One region of the Yokenella regensburgei genome, then DNA from elsewhere that is predicted to be linked to it. Evidence: predicted binding sites of a transcription regulator. Region 1 holds the regulator's gene; each other region holds the start of a gene.
What was found. Region 1 encodes PurR, which represses purine synthesis genes. Its sites were predicted from a motif close to CANGCAAACGTTTGCNTG; they were not measured.

Region 1 (5,858 bases):
ACGCTGGTTGTTGCGGTTAATGGCGCGGTGATGAAGGTAGAAACCAGCAGGCTTGCCAGGAAGCACAGTCCTAATTGCAGCGTATTTTGCAGCGCCGCGGCGCGACCGGTAGCCTGCGGGAAGGGCTGGAGCGCCTGGGCAACCACAATCGGGTAAATAGTCCCATTCGCCATCGCCATAATGCAGAACGGAATGAGCAGACCGGTGAGCGTAGCGTTATCGAACAGACCCACCGCCCAGGTGGCAATGGTGCTAAGCGCAAACAGCATCATCGCCCACGGCAGCAGCTGTTTACCTTCCCATTTCTGCAGCGCAGCACGACAGCCGTAACCCCCTACCAGGAAGGCAATAGTTTGCGGCACATAGCTCAGACCAATAGCACCCGGGCCGTAACCCATCTCGTGCAGCAGGAACGGGGAGCCGGTCAGCCACGCGAAGAAACAGGCTGAACAGGCACCATAAACCAACACGTTGCCGCAGTAGGCACGGGAGCGCAGCAGGGTAAAGAAGGTCAGTTTCTTTTCTGATTTTTGTGCTGCTTTCTCGGCAGGCTTCTTCAGGCGCAGCGCCGGGATCATCAGAATCAGCGTAATAATAAACAGCGCTCCGAAAATGGCCTGCCATTCCAGATGTACCAGGATCCAGCTACCCAACAGCGGCGCCAGCGCCGGAGAGAGGGCAACCAGCGGCATGATGGTGGCAAAAATGCGGTTGGTGCGGTGGGCCGGATAGTAATCGGTGACCATCGCCTGCCAGGTTACCGTTGCTGCGCAGACGCCAACGGCCTGCACAAAGCGCAGGACCAGCAGCAGCATGCCGTCACGTACCCACAGCATGCCAAGGCAGCCAAGGGCAAAAATGGTTAAACCGGCGAGCAGGATCCACTTGCGACCATAGCGGTCGGACAGCGGTCCCCACAGCAGTTGCGCGACGGCGAAACCGGCCAGGAACAGGCTCAGGCTTGCGCTCACGCTGGCGGCAGGTATTTGTAGATCGCTTTGAATAGCGGCAAAAGCGGGCAGGTACATGTCCGTCGCCAGGAAGCCGAGCACGCTTAAACCGGCCAGCCAGGCAAGAAATAATTTTCCAGGTTGCATATCACTTTCTCTTTATAGATGCAGGTGTACGACTCAGGCGCTGAGTGTAGGGAGTGCAAAGCGGCTTGTGAAACGCTAATATTTGTTTAGTGAATTCAAAATTTTTGTAGGCAGAAAATGTGGTCTGAATATTCTCTTGAAGTGGTCGATGCTGTCGCCCGTAATGGCAGCTTCAGCGCAGCGGCCCAGGAGCTGCATCGCGTGCCCTCCGCGGTCAGTTATACGGTACGTCAGCTGGAGGAGTGGCTCGCCGTACCGCTCTTTGAACGGCGCCATCGCGATGTTGAACTGACGCCTGCCGGTGTCTGGTTTTTAAAAGAAGGGCGTTCTGTTATCAAAAAAATGCAGATCACCCGCCAGCAGTGTCAGCAGATTGCCAACGGCTGGCGCGGCCAGTTGCCCATTGCCGTCGATAATATCGTCAGGCCGGAACGTACCCGGCAGATGATCGTTGATTTCTATCGCCATTTTCAGGACGTCGAGCTGATTGTCTACCAGGAAGTGTTCAACGGCGTCTGGGATGCACTGGCTGATGGTCGGGTAGAGATGGCGATCGGCGCGACGCAGGCGATCCCGGTCGGGGGACGCTACGCGTTTCGCGATATGGGCACACTGCACTGGGTGTGCGTGGTTGCGCATCATCATCCGCTGGCGAGCATGGAAGGCGTGCTCAGCGATGAGGCGTTGCGCAACTGGCCTTCGTTGGTCACCGAAGATACCTCGCGATCGCTGCCAAAGCGGACCACCTGGCTTCTGGATAACCAGAAACGCGTCGTGGTGCCGGACTGGACATCGTCGGCCACCTGTCTGTCGGCGGGGTTGTGTGTTGGCATGGTGCCAGAGCATTTTGCTCGTCCGTGGATCGAAAGCGGGGAGTGGGTGGAACTGTGTCTCGAAAACCCGTACCAGGATTCTGCCTGTTGCCTGACGTGGCAGCAGCAGGATATGTCTCCGGCGCTGGCCTGGTTGCTGGATTATCTTGGGGATAGTGAAACGCTGAACCGGGAGTGGCTGCGGGTACCGGAGGCTCCGGACCCGCAGAAGTGATTAACGACGATAATCGCGGAACGGGCCGTCGGCAACGGAGCGACGTTCCACCAGACGCGGATGCACCTCGATGGACTGCGAGGTTTCGCGTTTGTTGACGATACGGTCGAGCAGCATATTGAACGCCGTTTCACCCAGAGAATCTTTCGGCTGGTGAATGGTGGTCAGCGCCGGGGAGAAATAGCGGGCGTTGCGCACGTTATCATAACCGATCACCGAAATATCCGTCGGCACGCGCAATCCCATCTCGTCGGCGGCGCAAATGGCACCCATCGCCATGATATCGCCACCGCAGAATACGGCGGTGGGGCGGTGCTGCTGGCCGAGGATCTGCTGCATGGCGCGATAGCCGGATTCTGGCTCAAAGTCGCCCTGTACAATCCAGTGCTCCGGCACTTTAATCAGCGCTTCTTCCATGGCTTTCATAAAGCCGGCAAGACGGCCCGCGCCGGTGTTGCGCTCAAGCGGTCCCGGGATCACGCCGATTTCACGGTGGCCACGCTCAATCAGGTAGCGGCCCGCCATATAACCGCCTTCGAAGGCGTTATCGATAACGGAGTCGGTGAAGTCGGCATGAGCTTCGCCCCAGTCCATCACCACCATCGGGATATGACGGTACTCTTCCAGCATTGAGATAACCGATTCCGGGTACTCAGAACACATGACCAGCAGGCCATCGACGCGCTTTTGCGCCATCATCGACAGATAAGCACGCTGCTTTTCAAGGTTGTTCCAGGCGTTACCCAGAATCAGGGTATAGCCTTTCTGGAAGCAATTTTTCTCAACCGCTTCAATGATTTCAGCGAAGTAGGCCGCTTCGCTGCTGGTCGCCAGCAGGCCAATCGATTTCGTGTGATTAACCTTCAGGCTACGGGCGACGGCGCTCGGGGAGTAGTGCAGCTCTTTGATCGCTGCCCACACCGCGTTGCGCGTCTCTTCCGCCACAAAGCGGGTTTTGTTAATTACGTGTGATACGGTTGTAGTGGAAACGTTTGCGCGCTTCGCTACATCTTTAATCGTTGCCATGGCTCTCACTCCAGACCATATCCTGAACTCCTGTATAACTTGCTACGTAAACGTTTGCCTCTACACACCCTGACGCAATCATTTCAGATTGCATTACGCCGGGAAAACGACACAGGACGACAGGAGGGGGTCAATGGCCGGTACGCTTTTAATTTAGCGTGGGATTTTGGCTCATCCTGGCGCAAAGGGAAAGAGAAATAATGATCATCGCGACGAAAAGCGTGCAGATTTTTGTGCTTAACTATGTAAAAATGAGCAAGCTCACTTTTCATGTGGGGATAAAAAGGAGAAAAATTGATGAGTACCGAACTGAAGCTCTCTCTGACTACCACGATCATTACCCTGGCCCTGATCGTTGCGGCCGGGCTGACGGCCGTTCTGCACTGATTTTCATGAGGGAGAGCCATCTCCCTCAATCCCTTCCCCCGCCATTGTTATCAATTGCGCAATAATCTTTTGCCAATTCCTTCACTTCTGTTTTTTGTGATTGCTGTCATACTTTCAACTTCTTAATAGGGTACCGCGCCTTCGCCGCGGCTGACCGGAGTTGTTAGATGAAAATCAATTTTCCATTAGTAGCCCTCGCGATAGGCGCGTTTGGCATCGGTACGACCGAGTTTTCACCCATGGGCCTGCTGCCCGTCATTGCGAAAGGGGTTGATGTTTCTATTCCGGTTGCCGGGATGTTAATCAGCGCCTACGCCGTTGGCGTGATGGTGGGTGCACCACTGATGACGCTGCTGCTGTCTCACCGGGCGCGCCGTAACGCGCTGGTGTTCCTGATGGCTATTTTTACCCTCGGCAACGTGCTGTCGGCGATTGCGCCGGATTACACCACGTTGATGCTATCACGCATCATCACCAGCCTTAACCACGGCGCGTTCTTCGGCCTGGGGTCAGTGGTGGCCGCAAGCGTCGTACCGAAGCATAAACAGGCAAGCGCGGTGGCGACCATGTTTATGGGCCTGACTATCGCCAATATCGGCGGTGTGCCGGCGGCGACCTGGCTTGGTGAAACCATCGGCTGGCGTATGTCTTTCCTTGCTACCGCCGGCCTGGGCGTTGTGGCGATGCTGAGCCTGTGGTTCTCTCTGCCAAAAGGGAGTGCCGGTGAGCGCCCTGACGTTAAACGCGAGCTTTCTGTACTGATGCGTCCGCAGGTATTGTCAGCGCTGCTGACCACCGTGCTGGGTGCCGGGGCGATGTTTACGCTTTATACGTATATTTCACCAGTCCTGCACACCATCACCGACGCCTCTCCGCTGTTTATCACCGCGATGCTGGTGCTGATCGGCGTGGGCTTCTCTATCGGTAACTACCTTGGTGGTAAGTTTGCCGACCGTTCGGTCAGCCGGACGCTGAAGGTATTCCTGCTGCTGCTGATGGTCATTATGCTGGCAATTCCGCTGCTGGCGCGCAGTGAAATTGGCGCCGCTATCAGCATGGTGGTGTGGGGCGCCGCAACCTTCGCCGTCGTACCGCCGCTGCAGATGCGTGTGATGCGTGTGGCTCACGAAGCTCCAGGGCTTTCTTCTTCAGTGAATATTGGGGCGTTCAATCTCGGTAACGCACTGGGTGCCGCCGCCGGTGGCGCGGTGATCTCCGGTGGCCTCGGCTACAGTTTTGTACCGGTGATGGGGGCGATTATTGCCGGGCTGGCGCTGGTTGTGGTGCTGTTCGGTGGGCGTTCTCAGCCTGAAGAGGCGATGGTCAGTCAGTGATAAAAATACGCAGAAGGGGTGACCCTTCTGCGTTCTGGTTTATGCTGCCAGGTTCTTCGCAACAAAATTCCAGTTTACCAGCGCCCAGAAATGCTCGAGGTAGTTCGGGCGGGCGTTACGGTAGTCAATGTAATACGCATGTTCCCACACATCGACGGTCAGCAGCGGCTTCGCGTCAGTGGTCAGCGGGGTACCCGCGTTAGAAGTCGAGACGATAGCGAGGCTGCCGTCTGCTTTCTTCACAAGCCAGGTCCAGCCAGAACCGAAGTTCTTGATAGCCGCGTCGGTGAACTGTGCTTTGAAATCTGCAAAGCTGCCGAACGCTTTAGTGATGGCTGCAGCTACTTCGCCGGTTGGCTCGCCGCCGGCCTGCGGTGCCAGGCAGTTCCAGTAGAAGGTGTGGTTCCACACTTGTGCTGCGTTGTTGAACATGCCGCCTTCAGAAGTACGAACAACTTCTTCCAGTGATTTGCCTTCAAACGCGGTGCCTTTTACCAGGTTATTCAGGTTGGTGACGTAGGTCTGGTGATGCTTGCCGTAGTGATATTCCAGCGTTTCTGCGGAAATGTGCGGCGCCAGGGCGTCTTTTGCATACGGTAATGCAGGTAATTCGAACGACATTGCTACTCTCCTTTATTATTGTATGAACACTCAATAACCACGTATCGAGTATGGGTAGGGTAGCAAATTGAAAGGCGAGACAAAAGAGGAACTTAACCTTACATCTGGCCGGGTTGTGTGGCGAGGCTCATACCGGCAAAGCGTGTCAGACTGGCGCTGAGAGGGGATTTTTATGGTTCCCGTGGCACTTGCGCGCTTATACTGTTAAGCCAGTCTTTTTATTCTGATTTTGTGAGGTTGCATGTCCTCTGAACTCTCTGCGAATAGCCCAACGGACAGCGCGACGCCTCGCAGGAAACGCGGACGCCCACCGAAAGCGGTCTCCGTACAGCTTGATGTGAAGCGC
Region 2 (5,858 bases), 1.0 Mb from region 1:
GAAGAGGATAGATTTCGCCCAGCCCTCGCCTGCGCCCAGCACGTCGCCGTATGAGAAGCCACCGCAGGCCACCAGCGCATGGAAATCACTAAGACCGGTGCGCCCGGCCAGCAGGTCGCTCATGTGAACGTCGATGGCATCGAACCCAGCGCGGTGGAACGCCGCCGCCATTTCAACGTGTGAGTTCACGCCCTGCTCACGCAGAACCGCGACTTTCGGACGTGCGCCGCGGGCAATATACGGTGCCGCAACGTCTTCGTTGATGTCGAAGGTGAGCTTAACGTTCAGACCCGGATCGTTGTCATGGCGTTTGGCTTCGTGCTCCTGATCCGCACACTCCGGGTTATCACGCAGACGCTGCATCTGCCAGGTGGTTTCAGCCCACCACATACGCAGCGTGGTACGGCTTTCGCTGAACACCGGCTGACCGTTGGCAGTAAGGGTGAAGCGATCGCCCGCCACCGCTTTACCGAGGTAATGAACGTTGTTCTGCAGGCCATGGGATGCCAGCAGCGTTTCTACCGCTTCGCGATCCGCCGCCCGCACCTGAATCACCGCCCCCAGCTCTTCATTGAACAGCGCCGCCAGACGATCTTCACCAAGCGCGGCAATGTCGGCCTCAACGCCGCAGTGACCGGTGAAGGCCATCTCGGCAAGCGTCACCAGCAGACCACCGTCAGAGCGGTCGTGGTAAGCCAGCAGCTTACGCCCGGCCACCAGCGCCTGCATGGCATCGAAGAAACCTTTGAGCTGCGCCACGTCGCGCACGTCGGCAGGCTTATCGCCCAGCTGGCGGTACACCTGCGCCAGCGCTGTTGCGCCCAGCGCGTTGCGACCGTTGCCAAGATCGATAAGCAGTAAGGCGTTGTCTTCAGTGGCAAGCTGCGGCGTAACGGTACGACGCACGTCTTCAACGCGGGCAAATGCGGTGATGACCAGCGACAATGGTGACGTCATCTCGCGCTCTTCAGTGCCTTCCTGCCAGCGGGTTTTCATCGACATCGAGTCTTTACCCACCGGAATGGTCAGCCCCAGCGCCGGGCAAAGCTCTTCGCCCACCGCTTTAACCGCTTCATACAGACCTGCATCTTCGCCCGGGTGACCCGCGGCGGCCATCCAGTTGGCAGAGAGCTTAATACGTTTGATATCGCCAATCTGCGTCGCCGCAATGTTGGTCAGTGCTTCCCCCACCGCCAGACGGGCAGAGGCGGCAAAGTCGAGCAGCGCCACCGGGGCTCGTTCGCCCATCGCCATCGCTTCGCCGTAGTAGCTGTCGAGGCTTGCGGTAGTCACCGCGCAGTTGGCTACCGGTACCTGCCACGGCCCGACCATCTGATCGCGCGCCACCATGCCGGTAACGGTACGGTCGCCGATGGTGACGAGGAAGGTCTTCTCGGCCACCGCCGGGAGATGCAGTACGCGATTAACCGCGTCAGCCACGGTGATGCCTTTTCTGTCAATCTGCTCGCCTTTTGCAGCAAGCGTGGTGACATCGCGGGTCATCTTCGGCGTTTTACCGAGCAGCACATCAAGCGGCATATCGATAGGCTGGTTATCGAAGTGGCTGTCGTTTAGCGTCAGGTGCAGTTCTTCCGTCGCTTCACCGATCACCGCGTACGGCGCGCGTTCGCGTTTGCACAGCGCATCAAACAGCGGGAGCTGGTCGGCTGCGACCGCCATCACGTAGCGTTCCTGGGATTCGTTACACCAGATTTCCAGCGGGCTCATACCCGGCTCATCGCTCAGGATGTCGCGCAGCTCAAAGCGGCCACCGCGCCCCCCGTCGCTCACCAGCTCCGGCATCGCGTTAGACAAACCGCCCGCACCGACATCGTGAATGAACAGGATCGGGTTGGCGTCGCCCATCTGCCAGCAGCGGTCGATAACTTCCTGGCAACGGCGCTCCATTTCCGGGTTGTCGCGCTGCACGGAAGCAAAATCGAGATCGGCGTCGGACTGGCCGGAAGCCATAGAAGACGCTGCACCGCCGCCAAGGCCGATGTTCATCGCCGGACCACCGAGGACAATTAGCTTCGCGCCCGGCGGGATGTCGCCTTTCTTCACGTGCTCAGCGCGAATGTTGCCGATACCGCCCGCCAGCATGATAGGTTTGTGGTAGCCGCGCAGCTCTTCGCCGTTATGGCTGGTCACCTTCTCTTCATAGGTACGGAAATAACCGTTCAACGCCGGACGACCGAATTCGTTGTTGAACGCCGCGCCGCCCAATGGACCTTCGGTCATGATATCGAGTGCGGTAACGATCCTCTCCGGCTTACCAAAATCTTCTTCCCACGGCTGTTCAAAGCCCGGGATACGCAGGTTAGACACCGAGAAGCCCACCAGGCCCGCTTTTGGCTTGGCACCGCGTCCGGTCGCCCCTTCATCGCGGATTTCACCGCCGGAGCCCGTCGCCGCACCCGGCCACGGCGAAATAGCCGTCGGGTGGTTATGCGTCTCCACCTTCATCAGAATGTGCGTCGGCTCCTGATGGAAGTCGTAGCGCCCGGCTTCGTGGTCGGCAAAGAATCGGCCCACATCAGAACCTTCCATCACCGCGGCGTTATCTTTATAAGCGGAGAGCACGTGCTCCGGGGTTTTCTCAAAGGTGTTCTTAATCATTTTGAACAGCGACTTTGGCTGCTCTTCGCCGTCGATAATCCAGTCGGCGTTAAAAATCTTGTGGCGACAGTGCTCAGAGTTGGCCTGCGCAAACATATACAGTTCGATATCGTTCGGGTTGCGGCCCAGCTTAACGAAGGCGTCCTGCAGGTAATCAATTTCGTCTTCCGCCAGCGCCAGCCCCAGGCGCACGTTGGCATCCACCAGCGCCTGACGCCCCTGACCCAGCAGATCGACGCTGGCAACCGGAGCCGGCTGATGATGAGCAAACAGGCTCTGCGCCGCTTCCAGAGAGGTAAAGGTGCTCTCCATCATCCGGTCGTGTAGTTCTGCGACCACCGCATCCCACTGTTCCGTGCTGAGCGTCGAGGCTTCAATGTACCAGGCAACACCGCGCTCCAGACGAGCAATTTGCTCCAGTCCGCAGTTGTGGGCGATGTCAGTTGCTTTGGAAGACCAGGGGGAGATAGTGCCAGGGCGAGGGGTAACGAGCAGCAGCTTTCCTGAAGGAGTATGGCTGCTAAGCTTCGGGCCATACTGAAGCAGACGCTCCAGTCGGGAGAACTCGTCACCGGAGAGCGGAGCGCTAAGCTCGGCAAAATGGACATATTCAGCATATATATTGCTTACCGGCAGATTGGCGGCCTGGAAGCGCGTCAGCAGTTTGTTGATACGAAATGCAGACAGTGCAGGCGAACCACGCAGAATTTCCATCATTAAGTCTCTCGTCTTCTGGGTTTCAGTGTACGCAAGGGGAAAACGGGCGCCATTATAGAGGATCCTGGGCGGCTACGTAACCGTTTGCGTCGAAATAAAATCAGGCTGTCATTTTGACAATTGGTGTGACTAATCCCCGGAATAAGTTGCCAACTGTCTTATTGTTAAGCAAAATGCCGTCCACATGACTCTCACTCCCAGGCCATCACTATGGTAACTGCTGACTGACGACACTTCAGCGCAGAGAATTAACTAATTGAAAAAATTAAAGATTAATTATCTGCTTATCGGCATTGTTACACTGCTGCTGGCAGCGGCCTTATGGCCTTCTATCCCCTGGTTCGGCAAAGCCGACAACCGTATCGCCGCTATCCAGTCGCGGGGGGAGCTGCGCGTCAGTACCATCGTCTCTCCCCTCACCTGGACCAACATCAACGACAAAGACTCCGGCCTCGATTACGAGCTGGCCCGACAGTTTGCGGATTACCTCGGCGTGAAGCTGAAAGTGACCGTACGGCAAAACATCAGCCAGTTGTTTGACGATCTCGACCACGACCGGGCCGATATGCTGGCCGCGGGGCTGGTGTATAATGTTGAGCGCCTGAAAAACTACCAGGCCGGTCCGACGTATTACTCCGTTTCCCAGCAGTTGGTCTATAAGGTGGGGAACTACCGCCCGCGCTCGCTTGAGAACGTGACCGCGCAGCAGTTGACCATTGCCCCCGGCCACGTGGCGATCAATGATTTGCAGGCGTTGAAAGAGAAAAAGTACCCGCGCCTGTCGTGGACCGTGGATGACAAACGCGGCAGCGTCGCGTTAATGGACGACGTGATAGAAGGTAAACTCGACTACACCATTGCCGACTCCGTTGCCATCAGCCTGTACCAGCGAGTGCATCCGGAACTTGCCGTCGCACTCGACGTCACCGACGAACAGCCGGTCACCTGGTTTACGCTTCGCAGCGAAGACAATACGCTTCCGGCCGCCATGCTCGACTTCTTTAATAACATTAATGAAGACGGTACCTTAGCCCGCCTTGAAGAGAAATACCTCGGTCACGGAGACGGGTTTGACTACGTCGATACCCGCACCTTCCTGCGGGCGGTAGACAGTACCCTCCCCGACCTGCGACCGATGTTTGAGAAGTACGCGCAGGAGATTGACTGGCGCCTGCTGGCGGCGATTTCTTATCAGGAATCACACTGGGATCCGTTAGCAACCTCTCCAACCGGGGTTCGCGGCCTGATGATGCTGACCAAAAATACCGCACAGAGCCTGGGGCTGACCGATCGTACCGACGCCGAGCAAAGTATCAGCGGCGGAATGCGTTATCTGCAGGACATGATGACCAAAGTGCCGGACACCGTACCGCCGGATGAGCGGATCTGGTTTGCGCTGGCGGCCTACAATATGGGTTACGCACATATGCTGGATGCCCGGGCGCTGACGGCGAAACAAAAAGGGAATCCGGACAGCTGGGCGGAAGTGAAGCAGCGCCTGCCGCTGCTCAGCCTGAAACCGTACTACAGCAGGTTAACCTATGGCTACGCTCGTGGACACGAGGCTTACGCTTACGTTGAGAACATCCGTAAATACCAGATAAGCCTGGTCGGCTATCTGATCGAGAAAGAGAAGAAAGCGGAGCAGGCCATGCGGATTGCGCAAGATTATCCTGCGGTATCGGTAGAGGAGCTGAATCAGAGAAGCGCCGGGGTGCTGCCTTTCCTGTCGCTATTCCCGGACGAACATTCGGGGCAGATCCAGGTGAAAGTGCCCAATATGATCGTGGACGTGCCGCGTCACTGATCCCCCGCGGCGGGATCTGCCGCCTTCTTCAGCGCTTTTTTCTCCGCCCGACGCTGGCGGAAGAAATCACTCAGCATTGCCGCACAGCTTTCACTCAGAATACCTTCAACAATCTCTACCCGATGATTCATTCCCGGGTGATGCAGGACATCCATCAGCGAACCGGCCGCGCCGGTTTTAGCATCTCGGGCGCCGAATACCAGGGTGCCGATGCGGCTGTGTACCATCGCCCCGGCACACATTACGCATGGCTCAAGAGTCACATACAGGGTGGTATCGGTGAGACGGTAGTTTTGCAGCACTAAACCGCCCTGGCGCAGCGCCATGATTTCGGCATGGGCCGTCGGGTCGTGACGACCGATCGGGCGGTTCCAGCCTTCGCCAATCACCTGATTGTTGTGCACCAGCACCGCGCCTACCGGAACTTCACCCTCTTCCCAGGCTCGCTTTGCCAGCCCCAGCGCGTGGCGCATCCAGTATTCATGGTTCAGTTCATTGTCGGACACGTCTCAGGCACTCCAGAAATTTTGGCGGGGCGCATTATACACAATCTTCCCTGAATAATTCGGCTTGAAGTATCACGGGTGATGTTATTCCAGCTGTTGCAGCTCACCACGAGGCGTGATCCGCCAGCGGTGCTGACAGAAAAAGAGTAGCGGATTATCCTGATTGCTGTCGCTGTAGCCGCTGTAAAGCTGCAGCGGAGCGCCGATTT
Region 3 (5,858 bases), on a different contig from region 1:
GAATGGTTTTCAGGTATTTTTCCTGCTCACTGGTGAGATCGGTATCCAGCAGAATACGGCTTAAGCCGACGATGCCGTTCAGCGGTGTGCGCAGTTCATGGCTGATGGTCGAAATGAAGGTCGTCTTGTCGCGGCTGGCGCGCTCAAGCGCATCCTGATAGCGCTTACGCTCGGTAATATCGCGGCCAAATCCCATCAGACCATGGCGTTTCCCCACCCGGTCGTAATACGGCACTTTACGAATTTCGAAGCAGGCTTTGCGTCCATCCGGATAGTCCAGCCACTGCTCATAGGTCAGCGACACGTTATGGCGAAACACCTTCTCGTCGGTTTCCATCACCTTCGCCGCCGCCTCTTCGCTGTATACGTCCTGCGGCTTCAGATTAACCAGCTGTTTTTCACTCTTCCCGGTTAACAGCTCCATCGCCCGGTTACAGCCGGAGAACTCTTTATCTTCATTACGATAGAAAACCAGGTCGGGAGAGGCATCGAGGAAAGAACGCAGGAAAGAGGATTGCTGTTCGAGCTGAATCTGCGCTTCTTCACGCTCTTTCATTTCAATTTTCAGACGTTCAAGGGTCGCCTGACGCTCAGCTTCCGCTTTCTCACGATCGCTGATTTCCTGGTTCAACTGCGCAATGTTGTCTTTTAGCTGAACGTTGAGCTTCAGGTCACGCTCGCGCATCTCTTCAAGTTTTTCAACAAGCCGGGACAGGCGCTGACGCGACTCTTCAAGCTGCTCTACCACCACCGAGAGGAAATACACCGCCCAGGGCGTGATTAACAACCCAAAGAAGATTGAACGGATAACGTCAATGCTCTCAACCTGGCCGTGCAGCACCATGGTCACGGCCATCTGCACCACAATCGCCAGCACCACCAGCGCGAGTGCAAGCAGCATGGAAAAACGCACCAACCCGAGCTTCATCATCAGGTCGACGTAATACTGCGCAAGTAAACGGATTTGCTTCATAGGGGATCCCTTCGCCACATCTTCGCTCAATAATACCCAATTCTGAGCGAGGCGTTGAAGGAAGTGTAAAAAATGCGTTATGGGATCCAGCAAGAACCGACGGCAGATCCCTGAACACCATGAGCATTGAGGTATTTGTCGAGCTCTACCATCCCGGTCCAGCGGTTTTCACACCACAGTGGAGCGAGCAGCGTTGGCCGCCGCGCGCTGGCGGAAATACGATGATAGACCACCTCTGCCGGGGTGTGACGAATCATCTCTCCGGCGGTCACCGTGTATTCATCAAGCGCAATACCGTCAAGCCTGCCCGCTGCCCACGCCTTCGCCATGATACTGCCGGTGACGATGTGTAACGGGTGCAGCTTAATACCGTCAACACCGGTATCAACAACCCGTTCAAGAGTTTGCAGACACTCGGTTTGTCCTTCACCCGGCAGACCAACAATCAGATGTGAGCACACCTTCAGCCCCCGTGCCCGCGCCAGTCGGGTGGTATTCTGATAACAGGCAAAATCATGGCCGCGGTTAATGCGATGCAGAGTTTTATCATGTGCCGACTGCAGGCCCAGCTCCAGCCAGACTTCATAGCCCTGCTCGTGGTAATCGCTCAGCAAATCAAGCACGGCTTCAGGAACGCAGTCCGGACGCGTACCAACGCACAGGCCAACGATGCTCGCCTGGGCCACGGCCTGTTGATACATCGAGCGCAGCACCTGCACTTCCGCAAAGGTGCTGGTGTAGGCCTGGAAATAGGCCAGATAACGTTTAGCCCGGTTCACCCTCAGAGCCTGATGCGCCAGCTGTTCGGCAATAGAGCTGTGCTGCTGCGCTTCATCAGCAAAGGAGGCGACATTACAGAAGGTACAGCCGCCACGGCCGATGGTGCCATCGCGATTCGGGCAACTGAACCCACCGTGCAGCGTGAGTTTATGAACCTTTTCGCCATAACGGCGCGTAAGATCCCCACCAAACATATTGACTAATTTCTGTAACTGCATAATCTGGTAAACCGGCCTCAACAAAGGGGCCAAGCCTGCCATTTTTACGCTCTGTTGGCGATGACCTGGATCAATCGCCACGGCCGCCTTTTATTTATTGCATATTCAAGCACAATTACTGCAACTTCATTCAGCCTAAAGGCAATGACTTTTACTTATGTCAGAACGCTTTTTTTCACTATTCTTCGGCATGGTAAAAAACAGAGGCATGAAGCGACTTTAGCAGCATTACCAGGATAAAAATCTGTCGGAAATGTCGACTTTAGCACACTAAAGGGCTAATACCGCTTTCATACAGTGAGACAGATCACACTCAATCGCCACTTCCCTGACAGAATCTTTACGATAAAATTACTGATATATCATTACTTATCATTAACATAACTACCTGCTAGCACATTTTTCTATCAATAAGTTTGCCATTTGACCTGTGTGCAGATTCCCGATAAGTTGGAAATCCGCTGGAAGCTTTCTGGATGAGCGCTCTGCTCATCATATTTATGCAGTAATTGAGATTCCCTCTGAAGCAAGTCCTCAATACTTGTGCACCGATGCGAAAAGGATACTAGAGGGCGAATGCGAGGCAGGTGTATGAAACACCGAACCCCGTCGCCATGCCCTTGCTGCGCCTGCGCGCAATCGGTTCGGAGGTCGTCCCGTAGAGCCTGGGGAGGTTCACTGATATGTTGTACGATAAATCCCTTGAGAAGGATAACTGTGGTTTCGGCCTGATCGCCCACATAGAAGGCGAACCTAGCCACAAGGTAGTGCGTACCGCCATTCACGCACTGGCCCGTATGCAGCACCGTGGAGCGATCCTCGCCGATGGTAAAACCGGCGACGGTTGCGGCCTGCTGTTACAAAAACCGGACCGTTTCTTCCGCCTGGTGGCTGAAGAACGCGGCTGGCGTTTAGCCAAAAACTACGCCGTCGGGATGATTTTCCTGAACAAAGACGCTGAACTGGCAAGCGCTTCCCGCCGTGTGGTGGAAGAAGAACTGCAGCGTGAAACGCTGTCGATTGTCGGCTGGCGTGACGTGCCGACCAACGAAGGCGTGCTCGGCGAAATCGCCCTCTCCTCCATGCCGCGCATCGAGCAAATCTTTGTTAACGCCCCGGCAGGCTGGCGCCCGCGCGATATGGAGCGTCGTCTATTCATCGCTCGTCGCCGTATCGAAAAACGTCTGCAGGAAGACAAAGACTTCTACGTCTGTAGCCTGTCTAACCTCGTGAACATCTATAAAGGTCTGTGTATGCCGGCGGATCTGCCGCGCTTCTACCTGGATCTTGCGGATCTGCGTCTGGAGTCGGCCATCTGCCTGTTCCACCAGCGCTTTTCCACAAACACCGTGCCGCGCTGGCCGCTGGCACAGCCGTTCCGCTATCTGGCACACAACGGCGAGATCAATACCATCACCGGTAACCGCCAGTGGGCCCGCGCCCGTACCTATAAATTCCAGACTCCGCTGATCCCGGATCTGCAGGACGCTGCGCCGTTCGTCAACGAAACCGGCTCCGACTCAAGCTCCCTCGACAACATGCTCGAGCTGCTGCTGGCAGGCGGAATGGATATCGTGCGCGCCATGCGTTTACTGGTGCCGCCTGCCTGGCAGAACAACCCGGATATGGACCCGGAGCTGCGCGCCTTCTTCGACTTTAACTCCATGCACATGGAGCCGTGGGACGGCCCGGCAGGTATCGTCATGTCCGACGGTCGCTTTGCTGCCTGTAACCTCGACCGTAACGGCCTACGCCCGGCGCGCTACGTCATCACCAAAGACAAGCTCATCACCTGTGCCTCAGAAGTCGGCATCTGGGACTACCAACCGGATGAAGTGGTTGAGAAAGGCCGCGTGGGCCCGGGCGAGCTGATGGTTATCGACACCCGCGGGGGCCGGATTCTGCACTCGGCGGAAACCGATAACGATCTGAAGAGCCGTCACCCGTACAAAGAGTGGATGGAGAAAAACGTCCGTCGCCTGGTGCCGTTCGAAGATCTGCCGGATGAAGACGTCGGCCACCGCGAGCTGGACGACGATATGCTCGCGAGCTTCCAGAAACAGTTTAACTACAGCGCGGAAGAGCTGGACTCGGTTATCCGCGTGCTCGGTGAAAACGGTCAGGAGGCTGTAGGCTCGATGGGTGATGATACCCCGTTCGCCGTGCTTTCCAGTCAGCCGCGCATCATTTACGACTACTTCCGTCAGCAGTTTGCGCAGGTGACTAACCCGCCAATCGATCCGCTGCGCGAAGCACACGTGATGTCCCTTGCCACCAGCATTGGCCGCGAGATGAACGTGTTCTGCGAAGCAGAAGGCCAGGCGCACCGTCTGAGCTTTAAATCGCCGATCCTGCTGTTCTCCGACTTCACCCAGCTCACGACCATGAAGGAAGAGCACTACCGCGCTGACCGCCTGGATATCACCTTTGATGTCACCGAGGCCACACTGGAAGAGACGGTAAAAGCGCTGTGTGACAAAGCCGAACAAATGGTCCGCAACGGCACCGTTCTGCTGGTGCTCTCGGACCGGAATATTGCAAAAAACCGTCTGCCGGTACCGGCGCCGATGGCGGTGGGCGCTATCCAGACTCGTCTGGTAGATAAGAGCCTGCGCTGCGACGCCAACATCATTGTCGAAACCGCAAGTGCCCGTGACCCGCACCACTTCGCGGTGCTGCTGGGCTTTGGCGCGACGGCTATCTACCCGTATCTGGCCTACGAAACGCTGGCAAAACTGGTCGACAGCAAAGCTATCGACAAAGACTACCGCACGGTGATGCTGAACTACCGTAACGGCATCAACAAAGGCCTGTACAAAATCATGTCCAAAATGGGCATCTCGACCATCGCCTCCTACCGTTGCTCGAAGCTATTTGAAGCGGTTGGCCTGCATGCCGACGTTTCTGGTCTTTGCTTCCAGGGCGCGGTGAGCCGTATCGGCGGTGCTGGCTTCGACGATTTCCAGCAGGATCTGCTGAACCTTTCCAAGCGCGCGTGGCTTGCCCGCAAGCCGCTGGCTCAGGGTGGGCTGCTGAAGTACGTTCACGGCGGTGAATACCACGCCTACAACCCGGACGTGGTGCGCACCCTGCAGCAGGCGGTGCAGAGCGGTGAATACAGCGATTATCAGGAATATGCGACGCTGGTGAACAACCGCCCCGCCGCCACCCTGCGCGATCTGCTGGCGCTGAACCCGGACGGTACCGCCGTCAGCCTCAACGATGTCGAACCGGCAAGCGAGCTGTACAAACGCTTTGATACCGCCGCGATGTCCATCGGCGCGTTGAGCCCGGAGGCTCACGAGTCGCTGGCGGAAGCAATGAACAGCATCGGCGGTAACTCCAACTCCGGCGAGGGCGGTGAAGATCCGGCTCGCTACGGCACGAATAAAGTGTCACGCATTAAGCAGGTGGCCTCGGGTCGCTTCGGCGTGACTCCGGCGTATCTGGTCAGCGCCGACGTGATTCAGATTAAAGTGGCTCAGGGCGCGAAGCCGGGCGAAGGCGGTCAGTTGCCGGGTGATAAAGTCACCCCATACATCGCAAAACTGCGCTACTCCGTCCCGGGCGTCACGCTGATTTCACCACCGCCGCATCACGATATCTACTCGATTGAAGATCTGGCGCAGCTGATTTTTGACCTCAAACAGGTCAATCCAAAAGCGATGATCTCAGTGAAACTGGTGTCTGAACCGGGCGTGGGCACTATTGCCACCGGTGTGGCAAAAGCCTATGCGGACCTCATCACCATCGCCGGCTACGACGGCGGCACCGGTGCAAGCCCGCTTTCCTCCGTGAAATACGCGGGATGCCCGTGGGAGCTGGGGCTGGTGGAAACGCAGCAGGCGTTGGTTGCCAACGGTCTGCGCCACAAGATTCGTCTGCAG

Region 2: purL (phosphoribosylformylglycinamidine synthase) is a predicted target of PurR. The motif match lies at 3,410-3,427, and genes of this name have one in related genera.
Region 3: gltB (glutamate synthase large subunit) is a predicted target of PurR. The motif match lies at 2,604-2,621, and genes of this name have one in related genera.

Annotation. Positions count from the first base shown of each region.
Region 1 is NZ_RBIZ01000003.1:1,067,814-1,073,671, forward strand. Features, by position in the region: gene punC (purine nucleoside transporter PunC) at 1-1,097, opposite strand, end outside; gene punR (DNA-binding transcriptional activator PunR) at 1,215-2,144, shown strand; gene purR (HTH-type transcriptional repressor PurR) at 2,145-3,170, opposite strand; gene cydH (cytochrome bd-I oxidase subunit CydH) at 3,468-3,557, shown strand; gene C7387_RS05380 (MFS transporter) at 3,725-4,891, shown strand; gene sodB (superoxide dismutase [Fe]) at 4,931-5,512, opposite strand; gene acuR (acrylate utilization transcriptional regulator AcuR) at 5,754-5,858, shown strand, end outside.
Region 2 is NZ_RBIZ01000003.1:25,447-31,304, reverse strand. Features, by position in the region: gene purL (phosphoribosylformylglycinamidine synthase) at 1-3,336, opposite strand, end outside; gene mltF (membrane-bound lytic murein transglycosylase MltF) at 3,593-5,143, shown strand; gene tadA (tRNA adenosine(34) deaminase TadA) at 5,137-5,649, opposite strand; gene yfhb (phosphatidylglycerophosphatase C) at 5,734-5,858, opposite strand, start outside.
Region 3 is NZ_RBIZ01000004.1:674,611-680,468, forward strand. Features, by position in the region: gene arcB (aerobic respiration two-component sensor histidine kinase ArcB) at 1-973, opposite strand, end outside; gene mnmL (tRNA modification radical SAM protein MnmL/YtqA) at 1,051-1,971, opposite strand; gene gltB (glutamate synthase large subunit) at 2,655-5,858, shown strand, end outside.